4 regions of the Nakamurella alba genome follow, and region 4 is predicted to be linked to each of the others. Evidence: riboswitches for the same ligand, from Rfam matches in the RefSeq annotation. Region 4 holds a riboswitch; each other region holds the start of a gene.
What was found. Region 4 has a riboswitch for S-adenosylmethionine ahead of GIS00_RS29425 (putative leader peptide). Riboswitches for the same ligand answer to the same signal wherever they lie in the genome.
Positions count from the first base shown of each region.

Region 1: another riboswitch for S-adenosylmethionine. It lies ahead of GIS00_RS26670 (amino acid ABC transporter permease); the one in region 4 lies ahead of GIS00_RS29425 (putative leader peptide).
Region 2: another riboswitch for S-adenosylmethionine. It lies ahead of GIS00_RS11535 (aminotransferase class V-fold PLP-dependent enzyme); the one in region 4 lies ahead of GIS00_RS29425 (putative leader peptide).
Region 3: another riboswitch for S-adenosylmethionine. It lies ahead of GIS00_RS02250 (bifunctional o-acetylhomoserine/o-acetylserine sulfhydrylase); the one in region 4 lies ahead of GIS00_RS29425 (putative leader peptide).

Region 1 is NZ_WLYK01000023.1:10,384-15,773, forward strand. It holds gene dnaE (DNA polymerase III subunit alpha) at 1-1,189, shown strand, start outside; gene GIS00_RS26665 (DUF2567 domain-containing protein) at 1,186-1,830, shown strand; SAM riboswitch class IV at 2,011-2,125, shown strand; gene GIS00_RS26670 (amino acid ABC transporter permease) at 2,355-3,347, shown strand; gene GIS00_RS26675 (amino acid ABC transporter ATP-binding protein) at 3,344-4,123, shown strand; gene GIS00_RS26680 (transporter substrate-binding domain-containing protein) at 4,206-5,099, shown strand; partial or broken gene GIS00_RS26685 (oxidoreductase) at 5,152-5,390, shown strand, end outside.
Region 2 is NZ_WLYK01000003.1:274,803-280,192, reverse strand. It holds gene GIS00_RS11540 (MDR family MFS transporter) at 1-581, shown strand, start outside; gene GIS00_RS11535 (aminotransferase class V-fold PLP-dependent enzyme) at 878-2,326, opposite strand; SAM riboswitch class IV at 2,367-2,482, opposite strand; tRNA gene GIS00_RS11530 (tRNA-Glu) at 2,675-2,747, shown strand; tRNA gene GIS00_RS11525 (tRNA-Asp) at 2,780-2,856, shown strand; tRNA gene GIS00_RS11520 (tRNA-Phe) at 2,900-2,976, shown strand; gene GIS00_RS11515 (acyltransferase family protein) at 3,091-4,167, shown strand; gene GIS00_RS11510 (DUF4956 domain-containing protein) at 4,373-4,963, shown strand; gene GIS00_RS11505 (polyphosphate polymerase domain-containing protein) at 4,960-5,390, shown strand, end outside.
Region 3 is NZ_WLYK01000001.1:528,871-534,260, reverse strand. It holds gene fgd (glucose-6-phosphate dehydrogenase (coenzyme-F420)) at 1-746, opposite strand, end outside; gene metX (homoserine O-acetyltransferase MetX) at 846-1,949, opposite strand; gene GIS00_RS02250 (bifunctional o-acetylhomoserine/o-acetylserine sulfhydrylase) at 1,953-3,266, opposite strand; SAM riboswitch class IV at 3,568-3,684, opposite strand; gene GIS00_RS02245 (TetR/AcrR family transcriptional regulator) at 3,766-4,407, shown strand; gene GIS00_RS02240 (ABC transporter ATP-binding protein) at 4,428-5,315, shown strand; gene GIS00_RS26765 (ABC transporter permease) at 5,312-5,390, shown strand, end outside.
Region 4 is NZ_WLYK01000011.1:19,183-24,572, reverse strand. It holds gene GIS00_RS22135 (FAD/NAD(P)-binding protein) at 1-360, opposite strand, end outside; gene ssuE (NADPH-dependent FMN reductase) at 357-1,505, opposite strand; SAM riboswitch class IV at 1,741-1,851, opposite strand; SAM riboswitch class IV at 1,936-2,047, shown strand; gene GIS00_RS29425 (putative leader peptide) at 2,099-2,164, shown strand; gene GIS00_RS22125 (LLM class flavin-dependent oxidoreductase) at 2,242-3,399, shown strand; gene GIS00_RS22120 (NtaA/DmoA family FMN-dependent monooxygenase) at 3,396-4,766, shown strand; gene GIS00_RS22115 (DUF1684 domain-containing protein) at 4,820-5,390, opposite strand, start outside.

The sequences.
Region 1 (5,390 bases), on a different contig from region 4:
CTCGGCGGCCTACGGGCTCGTCTCGTACTGGACCGCCTACCTCAAGGCCAACTACCCGTCGGAGTACATGGCCGCGCTGCTCACCAGCGTCGGCGACGACAAGGACAAGTCCGCGATCTACCTCGCCGAGTGCCGCAGCATGGGGATCACCGTGCTGCCACCGGATGTCAACGCCTCGGAGAAGAACTTCGCCCCGGTCGGCACCGACATCCGGTTCGGGCTGTCCGCCATCCGGAACGTCGGTACCGGGGTGGTGGCGTCGATCATCGCCTGCCGCAAGGACAAGGGCGCCTACACCAACTTCTCCGACTACCTCAGCAAGGTCGATGCGGTCGCCTGCAACAAGAAGGTGATCGAGTCCCTGATCAAGGCAGGGGCTTTCGACTCGCTGAACCACCCGCGCAAGGGCCTGCTGATGCGGCACGTCGAGGCCGTCGACTCGGTGCTGGCGCTCAAGCGGGCCGAGGCCGAGGGGCAGTTCGACCTGTTCGGCGAGCTGAGCACGGAGGACTCCGCCGACTCGTCGCTGCACATCGAGATCCCGGACACCGAGTGGGACACCAAGCTGCGCCTCGGATTCGAGCGGGAGATGCTCGGGCTGTACGTGTCCGGACACCCCCTGTCCGGGGTCGAGCATGTGCTGGCCTCGCAGTCGGACGCCTCGCTGCCGGACATCCTGGACGGCACCATCCCGGACCGGGCCACGGTGACCGTCGGCGGCATCCTCACCGGTCTGCAGCGGCGGCTGACCAAGAAGGGCGATCCCTGGGCGTCGGCGACGCTGGAGGACCTGGCCGGCGGGGTGGAGGTCGCCTTCTTCCCGAAGGTCTACTCCGAGTTCGCGTTGTCGCTGGCCGAGGACGCCGTGGTACTGGTCAAGGCCCGGGTGTCCCGGTCCGACGACCGGCTCAGCCTGCACGCGCAGAGTGTCACCGTGCCGGACCTGACCGTCTCGACCAACCGCGGCCCGATGCAGGTGACGATGAACGCCGCTCGGTGCACACCCCCGGTGGTCGACCGGTTGCGGGACGTCCTGCAGGCGCACCCCGGCACCACCGCGGTGCACCTGCGGCTGCTGTCCGGCGGCCGGACCACAACACTGCGGCTGGACGACGGGCTTCGCGTCACCCCGACCTCCGCGCTGATGGGTGACCTCAAGGCCCTGCTCGGAGCGGACTGCCTGGCATGAGCGCACCCGACACGACGCCGATCCTGCTGGCCCCGGAGGCCGGCCGACGCAAGCTGGACCCGGCCCGCGAGTTGCTGCACTGGCGGTCCGGCGCGACGGTGCTGGTCGCTGCCGTGCTGGCCGGCATCGTGCAGGCACTGCTGTGGGCGATGGTGGCGCCCGGCGAGCAGTTCGTCGTCTACAAGGACGGCAGCTACCTGCCGCTGCCGACCGAGTCGCCGCGCCAGTTCACCGCTGTCGCGATCATGCTGCTGCTGTCGGTGGCCGCCGGCGCGGCGCTCGCCGCGGCCGCCTGGGCCTGGCGCAGCGTCCGCGGCACCGCCATGCTGCTGACGGTCGGGTTCGCCGGCGCGGTCGGCGCGTTGACCGCCTACCTGCTCGGCCCGGTGATGACCGACGGCACCGATCCGGCGTCGATCGGGGCGTCCGCCATCGACCAGCTGGTCACCGCCGAGCCGACCGCGGGCAACGCGATGGTGATCCTGCTGGAACCGCTGATCGCGATCGCCGTCTACACGTTCCTGGTCGCCTGGCACGGTGAGAAGGACCTGGGAACCGGTCTGCCGCAACCGCTCCCGGCCGTACCGCAGGGCCCGCAGACACCCGAGATGGTGACCTTCGGGCCGCAGGGCCGCCCCTGAACAACCGGTGGGCGACCCGGGCGTGATGAGGATTACGTGGCGTCGATCCACCGGATGTCTGCGTGTGGTCTGACCTCGGTCGACGGTGTGGCACGGCTGTCGTGGAGTACGGCCGGCCGGGAGTCGGGAGCTGTTGTCCGGCTTGACCCGCTCGCGCGGGGATCCCTATCGTCGGTCGCAGGTCATGAGTGCCAGCACGAAGCCCCGGCTTGCTGGCCGGCAACCCTCCGCCACGGTGGGGTGCCCCGGGTGACGACCAGGCCGCGCGCCGTTCGGCGTGCCGCAAGCGTGGACGAGGAGTGGACATGGCCGAGCAGACCGTTGCTTTCCGTGGCTGTCGCCGTCTGCACATCGACCTGATGCGCGCCGCTTCCTCTTCCGCCTGCTGTCCCGGTCACTGATCCGGATCCCTCACGCGTCGCGCCGCTCCGCCGGTGGCCGACCCGCGGGATCCGCACAGGGAAACAGCAGCACACCGCTCGTCACGGTCCCGCCGACCGCGAGCCACCCGAGAAGAGGACCTCGTGCCGCCCAGCGCGAAAGCAGTGACCCCGCAGTACCTGTCGAAGGAGCCACCCGCCGCCGGTATCGGTGCGGATGATGCCGACCTCGCCGCGGCGGTGGCCGCTGCGTCGCGTCCGGTGGTGCGCCGCCGTCGGCCGGGGATGTGGGTGCTGACGGCGGTGGTGCTGGTCCTGACGGTGTTCTCGGTGCTCTCCGTGGCCAAGAACCCGGCGATGGAATGGTCGGTGGTGGGCGACTACTTCTTCTCCTCGTCGGTGCTGGAGGGGCTGTGGCTCTCGGTCTGGGTGACGGTGCTGGTGACGGTGTTGTCGCTGCTGCTGGGCGCGGTCCTGGCGGCGATGCGGCTGTCGCAGCAGCCGGTGCTGCGCGGGCTGGCGTGGGGCTACGTGTGGATCTTCCGATCGGTACCGCTGCTGGTGCAGCTGTTGGTGTGGTTCAACATCGGCTACCTCTACCCGAAGTTGTCGTTCGGCATCCCGTGGGGTCCGACGTTCGTGGAGGCGCCGGCGCGTGAGGTGATGACCGCGGTGCTGGCGGCGCTGCTGGGGTTGACGTTGCACGAGACCGCCTATGCCACCGAGATCATCCGGGGCGGCCTGCTGTCGGTGGATGCCGGGCAGCGCGAGGCGGCGCACGCGCTGTCGCTCTCGCCGCTGTTCACCTTCACCAGGATCGTGCTGCCGCAGGCGATGCGGGCGATCCTGCCATCAGCAGGCTCGTTGTTGGTGGGCACGCTGAAGGCGACGTCGATGTTGTCGGTGATCGCGGTGGCGGACCTGTTGTACTCGGTGCAGATCATCTACAACCGGACGTTTCAGATCATCCCGCTGCTGACGGTGGCCTGCATCTGGTACCTGATCGTCACCTCGGTGCTCTCCGTCGGCCAGTGGGGGATCGAGAAGCACTTCGCTCGTGGCACTTCCCGTACGGTCGGCCGGCGGAACCTGTGGCGGAGTCGCACCACCCGCACCTCACAGGCGGTGGAGGCATGACCGCGGAGCGTCCGGTGATCCGGATCCGGTCGTTGACGAAGTCGTTCGGTGCGTTGCGGGTGCTCAAGGGGGTGGACCTGGACGTCCGCCGCGGCGAGGTGGTGTCGTTGATCGGCGCGTCCGGGTCGGGGAAGTCGACGCTGCTGCGCTGCATCAACGGACTGGAGGACCCGGAGTCCGGCCTCATCGAGGTGGACGGCGCGTTGATGGGCCGGGAGCTGCGCGGTGGCCGGATCCACGAGATCCCGCCGCGGCGCGCCCGGGCGCAGCGGGCCGAGGTCGGGATGGTGTTCCAGAGCTTCCACCTGTTCGGGCACCGGACGGTGCTGGAGAACGTCATGCTCGCACCCCGCCATGTGCGTCGGGTGTCGCGGGACGCGGCCCGGTCCTCGGCGATGGAGCAGTTGGAGCGGGTGGGGTTGGCGGACAAGGCCGGCAGCTACCCGCGGCAGCTCTCCGGCGGCCAGCAGCAGCGGGTGGCGATCGCGCGGGCGCTCTGCATGCGTCCGACGGTGATGCTGTTCGACGAGCCCACGTCAGCACTGGACCCGGAGCTGGTCGGCGAGGTGCTGGACGTGATCAAGGGCATCGCCGCCGACGGCGCGACGATGATCATCGTGACGCACGAGCTGGCCTTCGCCCGCGACGTGTCCGATCAGGTCGTCTTCCTGCACAACGGCTCGATCCTCGAATCCGGTGCTCCCGAAGCAGTTCTCGGGAATCCCCAGCAGGACCGCACCCGCGAGTTCCTGCAGCGCTACACCGGGGCGGCCTGACCCTCCCGGCTTCTTCTCCCGCGGCGACGCCCCCGTCGCCCGCGGTTCGTGTTCGACCCATCGATCGACAAGGAGCACCACCATGTCCGCGCTCACCCGTTTCCGGCGCACGCCCCTCATCGCAGTCCTCGGCGCGGCCGCGCTCGTCGTGACCGCCTGTGGGTCCGACAGCTCGACGGCCACTTCCAGCACTTCGGTCGCGGGCTCTGTCGCGTCGTCGGCGGCGTCCTCCGCAGCGGGGGAGGCGTTGACGTTGTCGGCGACCACCTACCGGGACTGGACGCCGGCGGCGTACGAGAACGAGTCCGGTGAGCTGACCGGGTACTTCACCGAGTTGGAGACCGCCGCCGCGACCGCCGCGAACTGGACGCTGGAGTGGGAGACGCCGGCGTTCGAGGCGGTCATCCCGGGCGTGCAGTCCGGGAAGTACGACCTGGGCGGCGGTGTCGACATCACCGCGGAGCGGCTGAAGGTGATCGACATCGTGTCGGTGATCCGGGTCGGCTACACGTTCCTGACACTGGCCGACGGCGGCGCCGAGGTCGCCGACGACACCACGGCGCTGTGCGGGGTGCGGGTCGGCGCGGTGGCGGCGCAGGCGTCCTTGGAGGAATTGGGCGAGATCTCCGACGCGTGTGTGGCCGCCGGCCAGCCCGCGGTGGAGATCTCCACCTACGCCAACGATTCCGCCGGGCTGTTGGCGCTGAAGTCGGGCAACATCGACGTGCGGACGATCAACACCGCGGAGGGCGGGTTCTTCACCAAGGACCAGCCGGAGTTCAAGGTGACCGGTCCGGTGATCACCCAGGTCGACGCCGGGATCGCGTTCGCGAAGGGCAGCCCGCTGGCGCAGCAGTTCGCCGACGCGGTGAACAAGACCATCGAGGACGGCAGCTACGCCAAGATCCTCGAGTCCTACGGCGCCGAGCAGGTCGCCATCACCAAGTCCGAGGTCAGCCCGGCGCCGCTCACCTGAGCCAGACCCGTTCGTCGCAGTTCCTCGTTGTGCCGTCCTGAAAGGTGTTGTCGTGTCACAGGTTCCCACGTCCGTGTCCGAGTCCGGGTCGCGGTCCGGGGAGTTCCCGGTGTTGTTCTCGCCGGTCGTGGTGGGGCCGCGGGTGTCGCGGAACCGGATCATCAATTCGGGGCACGGGACGTCGTTGGCGCCGGGGCGGCACAACGAGGAGTTGTTCCTGTATGAGGAGACCCGGGCGCGGGGTGGTGCTGGGATCGTGACGACGCAGTCGCAGTGGATCAACCAGGGCGC
Region 2 (5,390 bases), on a different contig from region 4:
AGATCATGTCCGCGGTGTCGGCGAAGTCGTCGGACCCGGTGTTCCAGGCCGCGGTGGCGCAGGCCTCGGGTGCGACCACCCCGGCCGCCGCGCAGCAGTACCTGGGCGGGCTCGGCGCCGAGCTGCAGAACGACTCCTCGTTCCTCTCGACGATCGACCCGATCATCGCCCACCCGTACCGCGAGGGTTTCGTCTCCTCCACGCATCTCGTGTACATCGTCGCCGCCTGCCTGACGGCGCTGGCCTTCGCGATCGTGCTGTTCCTGAAGGAGACGCCGCTGCGCACCATGTCCGCGCTGCAGGAGCGGCAGGCCGAGGAGGCCTCCCTCAAGGCCGAGACCCTCTCCGCCGACGCGCCTGTCGCTTCCTCCGTGTCGACGGGAACGGTCTCGGTGGGGGCGGCCGCGGCCGGTGCCGTCGGAACGGCGGAGGTCTCGTCGGGCGTGTTCGACGAGTCGGAAGATTCTGATCCGGGCGCCGGCGCGCACGCAGGCGCCGGGATCCCGGTGCAGGATCTGCTCGAGAAGTCCGACACCCCGGTCGATCCAGAGGGTGAGGGCACCGGCCGGCACGAGGCCTGACCCTTCACGCCGCCCCACACGCCCTGGTAAGGCGAGGATCTGGCCCCGGGTGGCGCGAGGATCAACTTCGCCTGCGCGTGCGAAGTGGACGACTCGCGCCCCACCAGTCCCAAACGCGGCACTTTCACACGCGTCGGGGAAGTTGATCCTCGCGCGGGTGGGGGGGGCAGCGTCGACGCTCGCGGCCGGGGGCGAGAGTCCGCCTGCACGTATGAAAGTGGCGACTCGCGCCCCACCAGTCCCAAACCCGGCATTTTCACACGCGTCGAGGAAGTTGATCCTCGCGCGGTGGGGGGTCAGGACTGCCAGGCGGCGATGCGGGGGAGCTCGCGGTCGTCGGCGACGGGGGCGGGGCGGCCGCTCGCGGTGGTGTAGCGCAGACGCGGCCCGCGGGAGGCGATGTCGGACACGGCGGCGACCAGCCGGTTGACGTGCTCGGTGGTGGTACCCAGGCCGATCGAGGCGCGCAGGGCATGGCCGCTGCCGTCCGGGGACGAGCAACCGGCCGCACCGAGCAGTCTGCGGACCAGCGGCTGGGCGCAGAACGCGCCGTCGCGCACGCCGATGCCGTGCTCCGCCGACAGCGCCGCGGCCACCTCGGCCGAGGACTGGCCGGCGATGGTGAAGGTGACGACGCCGATGGTCTGGGCGTCGGCGGCGGCGAAGAGTCGGTGCACGGTCACCCCGGGGATGTCCGCGAGACCCTGCTGCAGTGCCTCGGTCAGCCCGGCCTCCAGGCAGGCCAACCGGTCCCGGTCGGCGCCGGCGATCAGGTGGCAGGCGGTGGCCAGCGCCACGGCGCCCGGCACGTTCGGCGACCCGGCCTCGTGCCGCTCCGGCACCGGCTTGAAGGTGACCTCGTCGTCGGTGACCGTCGCGGTCGCGCCACCACCGAGCCGGTACGGCGGCGCCGCCTGCAGCCAGTCGGTCCGGCCGATCAGCGCGCCGGCGCCGAACGGGGCGTACAGCTTGTGACCGGAGATCGCCACGTAGTCGACGCCGAGCTCGTCGATGGAGAAGGCGCGGTGCGGTGCGAGCTGCGCGGCGTCCAGGGCGATCCGGGCGCCGCGGGCCCGGGCCACGGCCGCGAGCCGGGCCACGGGCCACAACTCGCCGGTGACGTTCGAGGCGCCGGTGACCACCAGCAGTGCCGGACCGGCCGGCCGGGTGCGCAGGGCCTCGTCGGCGGCGGCGATCGCGGCGGCGGGGGAGGCCGGCGCCGGGAGGCGCAGCACCCGCGCGGCCGAGCGCTCCCAGGGCAGCAACGCGGCGTGGTGCTCGGTCTCGAAGACGACGACCGTGGTGCGGGCCGGCAGGCAGTGCGCCAGCAGGCCGAACGCGTCGGTGGTGTGCTGGGTGAAGACCACCGCGTCGTCCGCGCGGCCGCCGACGAAGGAACGGATCGGGCCGCGGGCGCCCTCGTAGAGCGAGGTGGAGATCTGCGAGTGCCAGCCGGCTCCGCGGTGCACGCTCGCGTAGGTCTGCAGCAGTCGCTCGACGGTGTCGCTGACCTCGCGCAACGCCGGGGCGGAGGCGCCGTGGTCCAGGTTGGCGTACTCGATCCGGCCACCGCCGGTCAGCGGGACGGTCGCGCCGGCGCCGGCGATCTCCAGACCGGGGGCGTGCGGGTGGCCCACCCGGGGCAGCCGGGCGATCGGGACGACGGCCAGCGGGTCGATCAGCCGGTGGGTGCGCAGCGCGGACGTCGCGTCGGGACGGTCGAGCAGGGCGGTTTCGGTGGGCATCGGACACCTCCGGGGTCAGGGACCACCGGATGCGATCGGAGGCCCGCGCTTGTCCGGGCACGACATGTGCCGGACCAGGTCTTCACCCGGGGCACCCCACCGCGGTAGGAGGGTTGCCGGCCAGCAAGCCGGGGCTGTCTGCTGGCACTCATGACCTTCGCCGCCGACTGTAGCAACGACCGGCGGCGCTGGGAACCCCGGTGTGACACGACCCGCCGGCGAACCGCGCCTGGCGCGACGATCGGCGCCCGAATCGCCTCTGACGTGCTGTTTTGTTAGTCCCGAACCCGTGTCGTATGCTTTCCGGGCTCCCAACGGATAGCCGTTGGAGCTGAGCCGCGAGGTTCAGCCCCCATCGTCTAGCGGCCTAGGACCCCGCCCTTTCACGGCGGTAGCACGGGTTCGAATCCCGTTGGGGGTACGGGCAGGTCTTCGTGACCTGTTCAGCCACGAGGCCCCGTGGCGCAGTTGGTTAGCGCGCCGCCCTGTCACGGCGGAGGTCGCGGGTTCAAGTCCCGTCGGGGTCGCCACCAGGGGCCGGGTTCGAAAAATCGGACCCGGCCTCATGTGTGAGGCCAGGTAGCTCAGTTGGTACGAGCGTTCGCCTGAAAAGTGAAAGGTCGCCGGTTCGATCCCGGCCCTGGCCACCACCACACGCTCCGGGTTTCCGGACGCGTCGCGCGATCCGTCGGTCAGTCCCGGATCACACCGTCTCCCACCCGGGTTCCGCGATCGGTGGGGCCGCTGCCGAGGGGGCGTACGAGTTGGGCCGGATCCAGGGTCTCGATCTGCTCCGTGGGCTCGCCATCTTCCTGGTACTGATCCGGCATTCCTGGCCGGGCACCTTCGGCGGGGCCGGCATCGTCGGCGTGGTCATCTTCTTCGCGCTGTCGGGCTACCTGATCACCGGCCTGCTGGTGAAGGACCTGCAGCACTTCGGCCGGGTCCGCTGGGGCCGCTTCTACTTCCACCGCGCCGTCCGGCTGCTGCCCGCGCTGTACGTGCTGCTCGCCGTCTACGTGCTGGTCAACATGACGTGGAACTGGCTCGGCGAGACGACGGACCAGACGGTCTGGGGCGTCATCACCGGCGTCACCTACACCGCGAACATGCCGTACCTGACCAAGGGTGCGGCGCTCGGCCACCTCTGGACACTGGCCACCGAGGAGCAGTTCTACCTGCTCTGGCCGCTGCTGCTGGGTCTGGGATTCCGCTACCGCAAGGTCCGCATCGCCGCTGTCATCGCGATCGTCGTGGTGTTCGCCGGCCTGATCTGGCAGCTGTGGTGGCGCTCGGACAACGTCGCGGCCATCTACACGATGCCGTTCTCCTTCTCCCCGGCCATCGTGCTCGGCTCGGTCGCCCGCCTCGGCAAGGCCCGGCTGCAGCGGATCCTGCCGCCGGCCGGCGTCGCGCGGGCGGCGCTGTCCACCCTGGCGATCGGCATCCTGTTCGCGCTGTGCCTGCTGCCCGAGGTCAAGCAGTACCCGGTGATGTACGTGCTGGGCGGTCCGCTGATCGCGGTCTGCACCATCGTGCTGGTGCTGCACGTGGAGCACTGGCGCACCCTGCCGCGGGTGTTCGCGCCGATGCTCTGGCTGGGCACCATCTCGTACGCGGCCTACCTCTGGAACTACCCGATCATGCGCTGGGTGCTGCACGAGTACGGCCCCCGCCACCCGTGGTGGCCCTGGCTGACGATCCTCTACACGCTCGCCGCCGCCACCGCGTCCTGGTTCCTCATCGAGAAGCCCCTGCAGCGCTGGCGGCGTCGGGTCGACGCGCGGCACGCCGAGCGGAAGGCCCCGGCCCCGGTGGGTCGGCACGCCGTCGCCGGCTGATAGGGAACCTCGACGACGCCGCGGCCGGATCCGCGGCCCCGAGCCGGCGGCGACCGATGGTCGTGCCGGGTAGCGGCGGCCGCACTGCGACGGCTGTCGGGGACCTGAGCAGATGCTGTCCGGGGTCATGGCCGGCGCACAGGAAGCTCAAAGCCCGGCCCGGATGAATGGGCGGTGAACAACCACCGACCCCCGGGAGAACACCGTGACCACCGCCGTCTTTCTCGCTCTCGACCTCGTCGCCGTCGTCGCGCTCGTGGCGGTCTACTTCCGCCGGCACCACCGGCGCGACCTCGTCGTCTCCTACCTGTGCGTCAACATCGGCGTGCTGGCGGTGACCCAGGTGCTCGCGGTCAGCACGGTCGGTGCCGGTCTCGGTCTCGGACTGTTCGGGGTGCTGTCGATCATCCGGCTGCGCTCCTCGGAGATCGCGCAGCACGAGGTCGCCTACTACTTCGCCGCTCTCGCGGTCGGATTGCTCGCCGGCTTCGGTGCGGTCGGCAGCACCTGGGTGCCCGCGGCGCTCATCATCCTCGTGGTGGCGGTGATGGCGGCCGCCGACCACCCGCGACTGCTCCGCCGCTACCGGCAGCAGGTCATCGTGCTGGACCGGGCCATCGCCGACGAGACCGAACTGGCAGCACATCTCGGGCATCTGCTGGGCGCGGAGGTCAAGGGCGTGACGGTGCAGCGGCTGGACCTGGTCAACGACACCACCACGGTCGACGTCCGGTACCGCACGACCGCCGGTGTCCCGGCGGCCGCGGCGCGCCCCCGGCTCGAGGTGGCCTCGTGACGGCGGCGACGATCGACACCGAACCCGAGGTGCTCGCGCCACTGCTCGGTCTCGGGACGATCCAGCTCGACGAGCTGATCGAGCGGGCCGCGCTGCAGACCCGGGTCGACCGCAAGTACCTGGTCGACATCGACCGACTGGCGGTGGTTCTCGCGGATCTCGACGGGACCACGCGGGTGCTGGAGGTGGACGGGCGCCGGGCGATCGACTACGCCTCGACCTACTACGACAACGCCGAGCTGCACAGCTACCACCTCGCCGCCCACCGGCGGCGCCGTCGCTACAAGGTGCGGGCCCGGCGCTACGGCCAGGGAGCGACCTTCCTGGAGGTGAAGACCCGCGGCGCGCGCGGCAGCACCGTCAAGGAGCGCACCGAGCGGCCGATCCCGGAGGCAGACCTGCTGCTGGACGACGACGGGATCGCCTA
Region 3 (5,390 bases), on a different contig from region 4:
AGGGTGGCCCAGGACGCCGTGTCCGCCAGCGCCCGGGCCGGGTCCGGGTCGAAGGACACCTTGACCTCGATCATCAGCTCGAGGTCGGTGAGGCTGCGCCGGGACCGGGCCGCACCCTCGGCCAGGGCCGGCAACAGGGTCTCGGTGTACTGGGCGGTCGACTTGCCGGAGGTGGTGATGAACCCGTCGGCGATCCGCCCGGCCAGCCGGGTCGCGGCCGGTCCGGAGGCGCCGATCCAGATCGGCACCGGCACCTCGGGCCGGTCGTAGACAGTGGCGTTGTCGGTGGAGTACCAGGTCCCGTCGAAGTGCACCCGGTCGCCGGCCCACAGCTTCCGGATCAGCGTGACGGCCTCCTTGAGGCGGGCGAACCGCTCCCGGCCGTCCGGCCAGGACGACCGCAGCGGCACCTCGTTGAGCGCCTCCCCCGATCCCACGCCGAGCACGACCCGGCCCGGGTACAGCAGACCGAGGGTGCCGAACGCCTGCGCGATCACCGCGGGGTGGTAGCGGAAGGTCGGGGTGAGCACCGAGGTGCCGAACAGGATCCGGCTGGTCCGTTCGCCGAGGGCACCCAACCAGGGCAGGGTGGCCGGGGCGTGGCCGCCGTCGTGCCGCCAGGGCTGCAGGTGGTCGGAGACGAAGACGGAGTCGAACCCGCTCTGCTCGGCCAGCACACCGAGCTCGATCAGCTCACGTGGCCCGAAGAACTCGGCGGACGCCTTGTAGCCGAACCGCACCGCCACCCGTTCCTCCTCCGCACCGTCCCGGATCCGGCCGGTCGACGCCGCGGCTCCTGCCCCGCACACTACTGACCCGTCGTCGCCGTGCCGGTCGCGGTGCGGTCAGGAGCTCTTCCCGGCGGCCAGCGCCGTGCGCACGATGTCGCCGATCCGGTCCGCCTCGATGAGGAAACCGTCGTGACCGTGCCGGGAGTGGATGACCTGCAGCGGACGCGCGGTGGGCGCGGTGGCGATCCGCGCGCCCTCGGCGGGTGTGTAGAGGCGGTCGCTGTCCACCACCGCCACGGTGATCGGGGCGGTGATCATGGCCAGTGCGGCGTCGACGCCGCCGCGGCCACGGCCGAGGTCGTGGCCGTTCATCACCTCGGTGAGCACCAGGTAGGAGCCGGGATCGAAGCGGCGGCCCAGCTTCTCGCCGTGGTAGGTGAGGTAGGAGCCGACCGCGAAGCCGCCGCCCGGCTGCTCGTCCCGGCCGAACCGGTCCTCGAGCTCCTGCGCGCTGCGGTAGGTGGTGTGTGCGATCTGCCGGGCCACCGCCATCCCGGCGACCGGTGCCGGACCGCCGTGGTAGTCGCCGCCGGCGAACGCCGGGTCCATCCGGATCGCGGCCAGCTGCGGTGTGGCCCAGGCGATCTGGTCCGCGGAGGCGGCCGCGGTGGTGGCCACCGCGATCACCTCGCGCACGTAACCGGCGTGCTCGACACCCCATTCCAGCGCGCGCATCCCGCCCATGGAGCCACCGAGGACCGCAGCCAGCGAGGTGATCCCGAGCTGCTGCAGCAACCGGTGCTCGGCCCGCACCTGGTCCCGCACGGTGATCTCCGGGAACCGTGACCCCCAGGGCCGGCCGTCCGGGCCGGTCGACGACGGGCCGGTGCTGCCCCGGCACCCGCCGAGCACGTTCGCGGCGATCACGAAGTACTCGGCGTCGTCGATGGGTGACCCCGGCCCGATCAGCCCGTCCCACCAGCCGGGGGTGGGCTGGTCCGGACCGACGTCGCCGACCACGTGGGCGTCACCGGTGAGGGCGTGCAGCACCAGCACCACGTTGTCCCGCTCCGGCGACAACCGGCCCCAGGTCTCGTACGCCATGGTGACCGCCGGCAGCACGTGACCGGAATCCAGTGGCAGGTCACCGATCTCCCGCGCATGCCGACCGGACCCGACGGCGGGTGAGCCGTCGGGCCCGGCCGACACCGCGGTCATCGGTCAGCCCTTCGCCGCGCGGAACCCGGCGTCGAGGTCGGCCAGGATGTCGTCGATCGACTCGGTGCCGACGGCCAGCCGGATCAGGCCGGGGGTGACACCGGTGGTGAACTGCTCGGCCTCGGACAGCTGCGAGTGCGTGGTCGAGGCCGGGTGGATGACCAGCGACCGGACGTCGCCGATGTTCGCCAGGTTGGTGAACAGCTCGAGCGCGTCGGTGAAGGTCTGCCCGGCCTCCACACCGCCCTTGATCTCGAAGGAGACGATCGGGCCGCCGCCCAGCGGTGCGTACTGCTGCTGCAGCGCGTGCCACTTGCTGGACTCCAGCTGGGGGTACGACACCGACTCGACCTCGTCCCGGCCCTCCAGGAAACGGGCGACGGCCAGCGCGTTCTCGTTGTGCCGCTGCACCCGCAGGCTCAGCGTCTCGATGCCCTGGGCGAGCAGGAAGGCGTTGAACGGGGAGATCGCCGGCCCGATGTCGCGGAGCAGCTGCAGCCGGGTCTTGAAGATGAACGACACGTTGATGCCGAACAGCCCGTTCGGGCCGAGATCCCGGGCCCAGACCAGGTTGTTGTAGCTCGGATCCGGGTTGTTGAAGTTCGCGAACTTCTCCGGGTCGGCGCTCCAGTCGAAGGTGCCGCCGTCCACGATCACGCCGCCGATGGCGGTGCCGTGGCCGCCGAGGTACTTGGTCGCCGAGTGCACCACGATGTCCGCGCCGTGCTCGATCGGCCGGATGAGATACGGGCTGGGCACCGTGTTGTCGACGATCAGCGGCACGCCGTTGCGGTGCGCCACGTCGGAGACACCGCGGAAGTCCAGCACGTCCAGCTGCGGGTTCGAGATCGACTCCGCGTAGAACAGCTTGGTGTTCGGCCTGACGGCGGCCTGCCAGGACTCGAGATCGTCCGGATCCTCCACGAAGTCGACGCTGATGCCGTACTTCGGCAGCGTGTAGTGGAAGAGGTTGTAGGTACCGCCGTAGAGCCGCGGCGAGGACACCACGTGGTCACCGGCCTCGGCGATGGCGAGGATCGCCAGCGTCTCGGCCGCCTGGCCGGACGCGACCAGCAGCGCACCGGTGCCACCTTCCAGGGAGGCGATCCGCTGCTCGACGACATCGGTGGTGGGGTTGTGGATCCGGGTGTAGATGTTGCCGAGCTCCTCCAGCGCGAACAGCTTGCGGCCGTGCTCGCTGGAGTCGAAGGCGAACGAGGTGGTCTGGTAGATCGGCAGGGCCCGGGCCTTGGTGGTGGGATCCGGGGTCTGGCCGGCGTGGATCTGCCGGGTCTCGAAGGACCAGTTGGGGCTCATCTCTCATCTCCTGTGACGTGAGGGCGGGGCAGCGACCATGCCCGCTCCGCCGGGGATGACGGGCGGGGACGGGTCGCTGATACAACGAGGACGGATGGCCGCCATGTCCCGGATACCGGGGCGCGGCGGGTGCTGCTGGGTTCCTGGACCGCCCGGTGCGGGGCGGCAGGATGCGGCCTTCGGACCACTACCCCGGGTACGTCGGCCGCACTGCGGACGCCGGAGAATTCAGTGGCGGCAACACATTCGACAGGACACAGCTGCGCTCCTCCGGGCGGCCAACTGGGCCGGCCAGGTGGCCGACCCGCGCTTGCGGAACCCGGATCCGGGCTCCGCCAGGTCAATCACCCGGGGCACCCCACCGCGTGTGGAGGGTTGCCGGCCAGCGAGCCGGGGCTTGTCACTGGCACTCATGACCTGACGCGAGTGTAGCGAACCGGTGTCGCCGGGGCACCGGGTGTCTTGACCGATGGCTGAACACGCGTTTAGCATGCTGAACATGCGTTCAGCGCAGGACGACGACCTGACCACACGTGCCCGGATCCGGGACGCGGCGATCACCCTGTTCGCCACGCACGGTTTCGCCAGGACGACCGTGCGCGCCATCGCCGCGGCCGCCGGCGTCTCGCCGGCGCTGGTGCTGCACCACTTCGGGTCCAAGGACGGCCTGCGCGCGGCCTGCGACGCCCACATCTCGGACTTCTTCGCCGCCTCGGTGGACGAGGTGGCGGGCGCCGACCTCTCCACGCTCGCGGAACTGATGTCCGCCAGGCCCGCCGAGCCGCTGCACGGCTACGTGCGGCAGGCCCTGGTCGAGGGCGGCCCGTTCGCCCGCCGCTTCTTCGACGGGCTGGTGGAGCAGACCCGGCGCTACCTGGTGCTGGCGACCGAGCGGGGTGACGTCCGGTCGGCCGGTGACGACACCGGCCGCGCCCTCGCGCTGGTGGTGATGAGCCTGGGCACCCAGTTGCTGGCCGACTACCTGGCGCCGCCCGGCACGCCGGCACCGGCGGCGCAGGTCGCCGCCGCGGACCGGGTGGCCCTGCCGCTGGTCGAGCTGCTCACCCATGGGCTGTTCACCGACAGCCGATTGCTGGACGGCTATCTCGCACACCTGCACACCCGCCAGGAGGAACCGTGACCGGGACCGCTGCTCTGGAGATGAAAGGTGTCCGGAAGACGTTCGGGCACGTGGTCGCACTGGACGACCTCGACCTGACGGTGGGCACCGGCGAGGTGCACGGCTTCCTGGGGCCCAACGGCGCCGGGAAGTCCACCACCATCCGGGTGCTGCTCGGCCTGCTCCGGCCGGATGCCGGGTCGGCCCTGCTGCTGGGTGGTGATCCGTTCGCCGACGCCGTGGCGCTGCACCGCCGGCTGGCCTACGTCCCCGGCGATGTCACTCTCTGGCCGAACCTCACCGGCGGCGAGGTGATCGACCTGCTGGGCCGGTTGCGCGGCCCGGTCGAACCGGCCCGACGGGCGGATCTGCTGGAGCGCTTCGAACTCGACCCCCGGCGGCGCGGCCGGACGTACTCCAAGGGCAACCGGCAGAAGGTGGCGCTGGTCGCGGCGCTGGCCGCCGACGTGGAGCTGCTCGTGCTGGACGAGCCGACCAGCGGGCTGGACCCGTTGATGGAGGCCGTGTTCCAGGACGAGATCCGGCGGGCCCGGGAGCGCGGCACGACCGTCCTGCTGTCCAGCCACATCCTGTCCGAGGTGGAGTCGCTGTGCGACCGGGTCAGCATCGTCCGGGCCGGTCGGGTGGTCGAGACGGGTTCCCTGTCCCAGCTGCGTCATCTCACCCGGACCTCGCTGGCGGCCGACCTGGACGCCGTCCCTGGCGGTCTCGACGCGCTGCCCGGAGTGCACGACCTGCGGGTCGAGGGTTCCCGGGTCGAGCTGGCGGTGGACTCCGACCGCCTCGGGCCGGTGCTCGAGGCGTTCACCGCTGCCGGGGTCCGGACGCTGACCGCGTCCCCGCCCACGCTCGAGGAGCTGTTCCTCCGTCACTACCGCGAGGAACCGGCCACCGGCGGCGCGCGATGACCTCGGCGGTGGTGGGGATCGGTGCTCCGCCGGGAACGGCCGGGCGGGGTGGGCCGCTGACCGGCCTCGGCCCGC
Region 4 (5,390 bases):
CACGTCCCGCCCGGCGAAGTCGTCCGGGCCGAGATCCGTTCGCTCACCGACGAACTCACGGCCGAATCCGGGTATCCACTCGGCGAGCGACGGCCCTGGGACCACCGGCCCCTGCATCGACACCGAGGAGTCGGTGAACATCGTGACGTCCCGGGTGATCGAGTTCATCCAGAGCAGCGGCGACTGGTGCTGCCGCCAGATCCGTCCGCCGCCCGCCGGGTGCGGATCGACGACGTGCAGGATCATCGGTCGTCCCGGGAACCCGGGCAGGTTGGCGGCCAACCGCTCCAGCACCGAGACCGTGCGCGGCCCACCACCGACGAAGACGATCGACGCACTCGCCTCCGGCGACACGGTCACCGCGCCGCACCGACCGGCACCGGCTGCGCGGCATGCGGATCCGTGCCGGGGACCGGCGGCCAGGCGACCAGTCCGGCGCCGGGGACGAGCTCCTTGCCGAACGCGTGCGCACCGACGGACTCCGGCTCCGCGTCCAGGTCGAACCGCGGCAGGTAGTCCGCGGCCAGGTACAGCTCCTTCGCCTCCGGCTGGCGGGGCCCGGTGGTCAGATGCACACGCTCGTAGCCCAGGTCGGCCGCCGCCTTCTCCAGCTGGGCCATCAACCGGACGGCCAGGCCACGCCGCCGGTGCTTCAGCGAGGTCCAGACCCGCTTCACCTCCGCGGTCCGCGGGTCGTACCGCCGGATCGCCCCGCCGGCGATGATCTCGTCGCCCTCGGCCAGGAGCACGAAAGTGCCGCGGGGGCGGACGAAGTCGGCCGGCGGCACCTCGACCAGCGTGGTCTCCGGGGTGTACGCGGCGTACCGAGTGATGTACTCGACCTTCAGGTCGGCGAGCAGGCCGGCCAGCCTCGGGTCGTCCGGCCCGACCAGCAGCACCCGCAGATCGGCGGCGCCGGCAACCGGCGAGACCCGCGCCCGGTCGACCCGGGGTGCCGGCAGCGCGGGCGCCGGACGGCCGTCCAACAGGGCCAGGAAGCCGTCGGTGACGTCCGCCACCGGTCCGGCGGCGGCCGGGTCCAGCACGAGACCGCCGTCCTCGTACCGCCGCAGCTGCGCCGACGACACGAACCAACCGGCGGCCACGGGCGCGGCGCCCATCGACTGCAGCACCGGCCGCAGGGCGTAGTCCAGAACCAGCACGTGCGCCGGCGAACCACCGGTGACCAGCGGGAGCACCGGGCGACCGGCCAGGGCGAACTGCGGCAACAGGTCGAGGAAGGTCTTCAGCAGTCCGGAGAAGGACGCCTTGAACACCGGGGTGGAGACCACGATGCCGTCGGCGGACGCGACGGCCGCGACCGCGGCCGCGATCTGCGGATCGCTGCTGTCGCCGGCCAGCAGGGCGTCGGCGGGCAGGTCCCGGGGGTGGATCGTGACCACGGTGTGCCCGGCGACCTCGAGCCGGAGTTCGACGTGCCGCAGCAGGGCCTGCGAGGTGGAAGTGGGTGACGGGCTGCCGGAGATCGCGACGACGGTGGCCATGACGGGTCCTTCTGGAATGCGGTCGATCCGTGCCACGTGCTGCGGCCGGATCGCTGACGGGTGCTGACGAGGGGACGCCGGGAGGTCGGGACGGACCGCCCGGACCGGGTCAGGAACGACAGAGATCGCTGCTGGTGCGCAGCAGATCGATGTGCCGACGCAGGAAGGGACGATTACCCGAGGGTGCGTGCACGTCGGTCGTCCTTCCCTGCCCGGGAGCCGTCGCTGCGACGTGACTCCGCACTTGCCGTCCCGATCGGGAGGGCCAGGTCCTCATCCGGAGCACCCCACCGCGGAGGAGGGTTGCCGCCCAGCGAGCCGGAGCTTCGCGCTGGAACTCATGACCTTCCCTCACGGTAACCAGCTGCCCGACAAGGGTCAAGCAGGCTCCCGGCCCCGGTCCTCGGCCGACCTGTGTACCCTGCCCGCAGGTGATGAGTGTCAGCGACAGGCCCTGGCGTGCTGACCGGCAACCCTCGCATGCTGTGGGGTGCCCCAGGTGAACACCAGGTCCCGGCACCGTGCCGGGGCAACCAGCAGGTGGCGACGCCCACCACGAGGAGGAGCACGCCGTGCGGACTTCCGTGACCCCGATGCTCCTGGTGAGCCGTCGGCACATCGACCTGCAGCGAGTGCACAGCGCACTCTGTCCGGCCTGACCGCATCCGGCCACTCCCTCCGCTGCTTCCGGGTTCACGCGCACCCGGATGCAGCGCCCCGATGAGAAAGCCTCTCCATGACGTTCTTCCTGTCCGTCGCGCTGACCGGTGCCGGCGCCCACCCCGGAGCCTGGCGCTCCCCCGCTGCCCGCCCCGGTGAGCTGACCTCGGCCCGCTACTGGACCGATCTGGTGCTGTCGGCGGAGCGTGCGCACCTCGACTTCGTCACGCTGGAGGACGGTTTCGGCCGCGATCCGCAGCGGCCGTCCGAGGTCGGACTGCGCCTGGACGCCACACTGCTGGCGGCCCGGATCGCTCCGTCCACCGGCCGCATCGGCATCGTGCCCGCCGCCGTGACCTCGCAGACCGAGCCGTTCCACCTGTCCAAGGCGATCGCCACCCTGGACTACGTCTCCAGCGGCAGAGCCGGTGTGCTGCCGCAGATCTCGATCGCCGACCAGGACTACGCCCTGGTCGGCCGGCGCGCGCCGCTGCCTCCCGCCGACGCCTGGGCGGAGGCCGCCGACTGGGTCGAGGTGGTGCGCCGGCTCTGGGACAGCTGGGAGGACGACGCCGAGATCCGGGACGTGGCGACCGGGCGGTTCGTGGACATCGACAAGCTGCACTACGTCGACTTCGCCGGGCCGTACTTCTCCGTGCGCGGACCCTCCATCACGCCGCGGCCGCCGCAGGGCCAACCGGTGGTGGTGGTCGCTGCCGGCCGCGAAGCCGGCGACGGTGCCATCGGTGTCGCCGCCGCACAGGCCGATGTGGCGATTCTCACCGATCCGCTCGCGGACCCGGATGCCGCCACGGCGCTCGCCGAACTGGACGGGTTGCGTGCCGCCACCGGCGGCGCCGCGCAGCGCCGGCTCACCGATCTGGTGGTGTTCCTCGACGACCGGGACACCACCGGCGCCGACCGACTCGCCGAGCTGGACGACCGGCACGGCGCATCCGCCGCGACCGGTACGGCCGTGTTCTCCGGCTCTCCAACGGATCTCGCCGCCCTGCTGGTGCACCGGCAGCAGGCCGGTTACGACGGCGTCCGGCTGTGGCCGGGCGTCCTGCCGACCGATCTCGAGGTGATCGTGCACGCCCTGGTACCGGAACTGCGCCGACTCGGCCTGCGCGAGACCGAGTACCTCAGCGAGTCGCTCCGCGACCGCCTCGACCTCCCGGTCGCCCCCAACCGTTACGCAGCAGTCTCTTCGGACATCGGAGCCCTCGCATGACCCCCCGCAAGCAGGTCCACCTGGCCGCGCACTTCCCCGGAGTCAACAACACGACGGTCTGGAGCGATCCCCAGTCGGGCAGCCAGATCGAGTTCGACTCCTTCGTCAGGTTCGCCCAGATCGCCGAACAGGCCAAGTTCGACTTCCTCTTCCTGGCCGAGGGTCTGCGGCTGCGGGAGCAGAACGGGAAGATCTACGACCTGGACGTGGTGGGCCGGCCGGACACCTTCACCATCCTGTCCGCGCTGGCCGCGGTCACCGAGCGGATCGGCCTGACCGGCACCATCAACTCCACCTTCAACGAACCGTTCGAGGTGGCACGGCAGTTCGCCACTCTCGATCATCTCTCCGACGGTCGCGCCGCGTGGAACGTGGTGACCTCCTGGGATGCCTTCACCGGCGAGAACTTCCGCCGTGGTGGCTATCTCGCGGAAGGTGACCGCTACGCGCGGGCGGAGTCGTTCCTGCACGCCACCCAGCGCCTGTTCGACTCGTGGCCGGACGGCGCCGTGGTGGCCGACGCAGCGGCCGGCCGGTTCCTGGCCGACGACCGGGCGGGTGAGTTCTCGATCCACGACGACTTCTTCGACATCGACGGACACTTCGACGTCCCACGCTCCCCGCAGGGCCGCCCGGTGATCTTCCAGGCCGGTGACTCCGATGCGGGCCGCGAGTTCGCCGCCGCCTCCGCCGATGCCATCTTCTCCCGGCACGGCACCCTCGAGGCCGGGCAGGCCTTCTACTCCGACGTCAAGGGCCGCCTGGCGAAGTACGGCCGCGCCCACGCGGACCTGCTGGTGCTGCCGGCGGCCACCTTCACCATCGGCGAGACCGAGAGCGAGGCGCAGGATCTCGCACGGCACGTGCGGAGCCAGCAGGTCAGCGGGCAGAGCGCACTGCGGCTGGCCGAGCAGCTGTGGAACGTCGACCTCAGCGACCGCGACCCGGACGGACCGCTGCCCGAGTTCGACCCGGTGCCGGGCGAGAACACCCTGGCCAAGGGCCGGGCGAGCGTGCGGATGAACCGGGATCCGATCGAGGTCTCCCGGCAGTGGCGGGCGCTCGCCGAGGCGAAAGGCCTGTCGTTGCGGGAGACGGTCATCGAGACCAGCTCCCGGCAGAACTTCATCGGCACCCCGGAGTCGGTGGCCGAGACCATCGACTCCTACGTCCAGGCCGATGCCTCCGACGGGTTCATCCTGGTCCCGCACCTGGTGCCGGGCGGGCTCGCCGAGTTCGCGGACACCGTCGTGCCGCTGCTGCAGGAACGTGGCGTCTACCGGACCGAGTACGAGGGCACGACCCTCCGAGACCACCTGGGCATCTCGGTGCCGCAGCGGTCCGAGGGCGCGAGCCTGGTGTCGTAGGAGCGACCGGTGTCCTAGGACCGCCGGGTGTCCTGGGACCGCCGGGGCCGGGCTCAGGACCTCTCGTACGGGATCCTGTGCCCGGCCTCGATCGCCACCGGCAGCCGGTTCCCCGCCGGCGGCAGCGGGCAGGTCGCGAGATCGGTGTAGGCGCAGGGCAGATTGGACGCCCGGTTGAAATCGATCAACACGGCGCCGTTCTCGTCCGGAGCTGCGATCTGAACGGACCGGTTCGCCGCGTAGGTGGTCACGCCGGAGGTGGCATCGGTGAACAGGGCCATGAAGCTCCCGGGGGTCGCCCCGTTGAAGACGGTCAACCCGAGAGTCTCACCGGAGAGCTCGAACTCGACCCGCCCGGGCGCGTCGTACACGTGCTGCAGACCCTCGACCGAGGCCCCGACCGTGGTCGGTCGCGGCTCGTCGAAGGGCACGAACCGCCCGGTCACGGCCCACCGCGGATCCGGCGCGAACGCCGGGGTGCCGTGATAGGCCACCCGCAGGTCGTTGTCGGGATGCCGTGGCCGCAGGATGTCGTACCCACCGCGCCTGGCGATCTCCAGCACGACATCACCCCACACCGCGTTGATCCCGCCGCGCTCCGGGATGGGATCGAACCGGTGCTCA